DNA from 2 places in the Desulfothermus naphthae genome. Region 1 is predicted to be linked to the other one. Evidence: riboswitches for the same ligand, from Rfam matches in the RefSeq annotation. Region 1 holds a riboswitch; the other holds the start of a gene.

Region 1 (2,203 bases):
CTAAGGTCTTGGAGAGCAATATTACCTCCTTTTTTACCTCCTTTTTAATAAGGTAATCTTAGGGGAATAGGATGTCCTGTCTGGAGTTCACCTTGCGCCTCATCCATTTTACCAGTAATTGCGTCAAAAAGCTCTGTTAAGCTCTTTCTAAAAGTACCAATAACTGCTACCATAGCCGCAGCCGTTATCCCTGCTATTAAGCCATAGTCTACTGCTGTTGCTCTGCTCTCATCTCTCCATAATTCCTTTAAATTTTCCATGGTTTTCTCGTCATACTTTGTTTATTAACCTCCATTTATGTTGGGGGGATTCTGCACGTTATCCGAAGCATCCTGTATCTTCAGATTAATATTACCAAAAAGGCTTGTTAACTTATCTTTAAAAGCATAAAGAACTGTGACCAAGGCAGCAGCCATTATCCCTGCTATTAAACCATATTCTACTGCTGTTGCCCCGCTCTCATCCCTCCATAAATCCTTTAAAATTTCCATCATCATTGCTTACCTCCTTTAATTTTTATTTCCTAACTGGCTTACCATCATCCTTTATCCTTTGTCTAAATTCAGAAGGGCTAAGGCCCACTATTTTTTTGAATACCCTGCTAAAATAGGACAGATCATTAAATCCTGTTTCATAACATATTTGAGATATGGGGAGTTTTGAATGCATAAGAAGCTCCTTTGCCCTGTTTATCCTGAGCTCGATGAGATATATTTTAAAATTTTTTCCTGTATATTTTTTAAAAATCCTTGAAAAATAAAACTTACTAAAGCCACACTCCCTGGCCACTTTTTCCAGTGTCAATTCTTTATTAAAATCCTTATGGATCAAAGATATAGCACGTTGTATCAGCTCTTCTTCTTCATTAAATACATTGTCTGAATATTCTTCCAATATATAAACTCCCCACCATAAAAAAATCCCCGGCCCGATTATTCTCGGGCTGGGGATTCCCGTTTTATCCTCAGCCTTATAAAAACACACCCCTTTCCCATAAGGGTATGTTTCACCAGATTTAGGCAGGTCTTCTGACTCAAAGGATCATCCTACTCGCCCTGTTGAATAACCTTATCTTAAGGATATTCAACAGGACTCGCCCCGTTGAATAGAATTCCCTCCTCGGAAATTCAACAGGGCGAGCCACGCCTTCCCAGGAGCATCTTATCTCCCAGTGGCATTTATGTGGCTTTCGTCCCCTTTTCACAGCCGCGGGCCGGTGCTGGATTTTCACCAGCTTCCCTTTTAAGCCTTATAAAGGCACCTAAATCCTTTTTTGGATGTGAGTTTAAATCAAGAAATTGTGGTATTGTCAAGCAAAAAGATAGGAGAAAAACAAAAAATCTTTCTCTTGACTTAAAAATATCTTCTCAACCTGTTAAATTCCCCATAATCCGCATAGTTAAAATAACTATTTAATCTCTTAAGATAGTCTGACATAAATCTATTTTTGTTCAAAATAACCAGTATAACTGGCTTTATCTAAAATATGTGAAGATATTACATCTGTCAACTCTTCATAAGAGGGATTGTCACGAATATCTATTTTTTCACAGTCAAGGGCATATATGGTTGTTACATAAGGATGTTTGCCCGTGCCCCTGGGTGGTTGAGGTCCACCATATCCCTTAAATCCAAAAGAATTTATAAGTTCCCTGCAAGATGCACATTTGTTTGATAGAGAAAAACCTTCTTCTATTTTATTAAAATCTTTGGGAATATTGATAACTGCCCAATGAAGCCAGTTTCTGGCAATTGGATGAGGGTCAACCATAATTAATGCAAAGGATTTTGTGTTTTCTGGTGCATTTTCCCATCTAAATTCCGGGGATATGTTTTGGCCACCAATGGTCTTCATTACATATTTTTTGGGCATCATCCCTTCATCTGGATAGGAATTGCTTTTAATTATCATCTTTCCACCTCCTATTGCCTTATTTATTCCCAGAAGAACAAATAAAATTATGCATATGATTTTTTTCATAACCATATCCTTTTTTTATTTTTTTAAAATAGCTTCTATAAACTCTCTATGTCTTTTTTTATATGGTGGATGTTTGAAAAATGCAGAGCCAGATACAACCACATTTGCGCCTGCCTCAACAATGGACTTTACATTTTCTAGAGTAACTCCTCCATCAACCTGAATCAGGGTATCCAGCCCCGCCTGGTCAATCATTTTTTTCAGTTTTTTTATTTTCTGGAT
Region 2 (2,203 bases), on a different contig from region 1:
GTATATGTTCTTCTCTTGTTATAAAATTGCCAGTGCCTTTATCAATTGGATGGACTGCTATTTCATTATGTTCTCTATCATAGATTTTTAAAATATCTCTACCTGCTTTAATGGTTACTTCCTCACCTACATATTTATAAGGGACTGAGTAATAGTTATATCTATAAGAAACATGACCATATCTGTTAACTCGTCTGTTTTCTATTACATATGTTTCATATCTCTTTGGCGGAAGACTTATCATACAAGGCTTTTCTTTATTCTTAAACTCTTCTGCAGGTATCTTTCTCGTAGTACCGTGAATCCTCTTATTACAAGTGTTTTCCATCCATTCTTTGAGTTTTTTCCTGGCAGTTTCTAAATCTTTTGTTTCAAGAGATTTTAGAAAGTTATTTTTTACATACTTAATTGCTGATTCAACCTTGCCTTTTTCCTCAGGTCTTCTTACTTTGCAAGTAATTGGACTGCTACCATAATAAGAAAGCATGTTAGCATATTCATGCTGGATCTCAGGTTCATAAAAATTGGCCTTTAAAACACCAGATTTAAGATTATCTATCTTTACTATCTGAGGTACTGCTCCAAAGTATTCAAAAGCATTTATATGACACCTGATAAATGTAGGAACATTCTGGCTTGTTACCAATTCATAATAATCATATCTACTAAAGCTTAGCCTCATACAGAATATCCAGGTCTTGACCTTTTTCCCACCATAGTTAAAATAACCAGCATAACCAAAATCTACTTGAGCTTCTTTACCAGGTGGGGAAACTATAGGGACATAAGTATCTCTAGGGCCCTTTAGTTTCCTCACATATTTTTTCACCCCGCTATAAGAAATATCTACACCTTTTTCTGTTAGTTTCTGATGAATTAATACTCCTGAAAACCCCTTCTCAAGATAGCCAATAATCTCTTCTTTATAAGTGTCTAATTTACTTTTTCTCTTCATAACAGGAGTCTTTATTTCCCCATTTTTCACCCTATCTCGTATTTTGCGGACAGTCTTTCGGTCAATGCCAAGATCTCTAGCTATAGCTGAAATACTCTTACCGTGCTCAAGCATTGTTTTTACAGTGTAATACATAGCTACCCCCTTCATCTTTATTTCACCTCCGAATAAAATATTTTCAGAGGTGATTATCATATCAGGTGGGGAATTTTAAGGGCCTTTTCCTGGGGAATTTATTTTACCTTTGACAAATGTCGGAAACCTTATACTGTGCGGTAGCTCCCCGCTTAATAGTAATGTGTTGCTCAAGCATCTTGGGAAGCTTCAGTTTGTCAGCAAATAGGCCCAGCAATACCAGTCCGGCGTTGCCCGTAAGATTTTTTTCAGTGAACTTAACATGGAATCTACGCATAGAATCAGTGCCTCCTAATACTTCCTATTTGAGACACTTTATACCATTAATTCACTATATTGTCAAGCTAAACATTATCTTATGATGCAAATTTTAGGTTAAAAATTTCTTTAAGAGGAATATCTACTGAACCTAAAACAAGATTTGTGATCAAAAGAAAGATAAACATAATTGATGAAAATATGAAGAGTGCAATATATCTTCTTCTCCTCATTTGATTTTTCCCAAAATAGTTGTGTAAAGAAATAAAAATTAAGAATATAATATAAAGCAAAGTTATATATTTTGAGGAAATCGTTACTTTCTACAATCTCGATTTCAAAAGAATACTTATCTCAACTGTCTTCTCCCTTAACCAAAAAAAGAGTCCCTGAACCGCACACAGCAGTCCAGGGACTCCCGTTTTATCCCAAAGGACCTCAGTTTATAGCTTTGGGCATCCGCCAAAGCTAATGCCTATGTTACTCAGGCAGGTCTTCTGACTCTAAGGATCTCTCTACTCGCCACGCCTTCCCAGGAGCACCCCTACTCCCAGTGGCTTGATGTGGCTTTCGTCCCCTTATCACAGCCGCGGGCCGGCTCCGGATTTTCACCGGATTCCCTATTAAGCCTTACGGCACCTGAGTGACAAACTATTTATAATATGTCTAACTATGTGTCAACCCCCTAAACACAACTGTCCATTTTGACATTATCCTTGTTCTCTTGTGTTATTTCAACATTAATTTTAACACACTAATCAAAATTCCAGTAAAAGTAGCAATCTGTCCTAGCCAGAATATAAACATCCACTTTATGGTGTCTGCACGCCACTTGTGTATCTCTGTCCTTAATCT

Evidence for each region. Region 1 has a riboswitch for cobalamin ahead of ACYQ1E_RS12915 (helix-turn-helix domain-containing protein). Riboswitches for the same ligand answer to the same signal wherever they lie in the genome.
Region 2: linked by a shared signal. The riboswitch ahead of ACYQ1E_RS10445 (IS1380 family transposase) and the one ahead of ACYQ1E_RS12915 (helix-turn-helix domain-containing protein) in region 1 are both predicted to bind cobalamin.

Annotation. Positions count from the first base shown of each region.
Region 1 is NZ_BAAHYQ010000003.1:292,662-294,864, reverse strand. It holds gene ACYQ1E_RS12930 (A24 family peptidase) at 1-19, opposite strand, end outside; gene ACYQ1E_RS12925 (Flp family type IVb pilin) at 45-260, opposite strand; gene ACYQ1E_RS12920 (Flp family type IVb pilin) at 285-497, opposite strand; gene ACYQ1E_RS12915 (helix-turn-helix domain-containing protein) at 517-894, opposite strand; cobalamin riboswitch at 1,002-1,280, opposite strand; gene ACYQ1E_RS12910 (YbhB/YbcL family Raf kinase inhibitor-like protein) at 1,442-1,981, opposite strand; gene rpe (ribulose-phosphate 3-epimerase) at 1,997-2,203, opposite strand, start outside.
Region 2 is NZ_BAAHYQ010000002.1:210,371-212,573, reverse strand. It holds gene istA (IS21 family transposase) at 1-1,105, opposite strand, end outside; partial or broken gene ACYQ1E_RS10445 (IS1380 family transposase) at 1,206-1,367, opposite strand; cobalamin riboswitch at 1,819-2,006, opposite strand.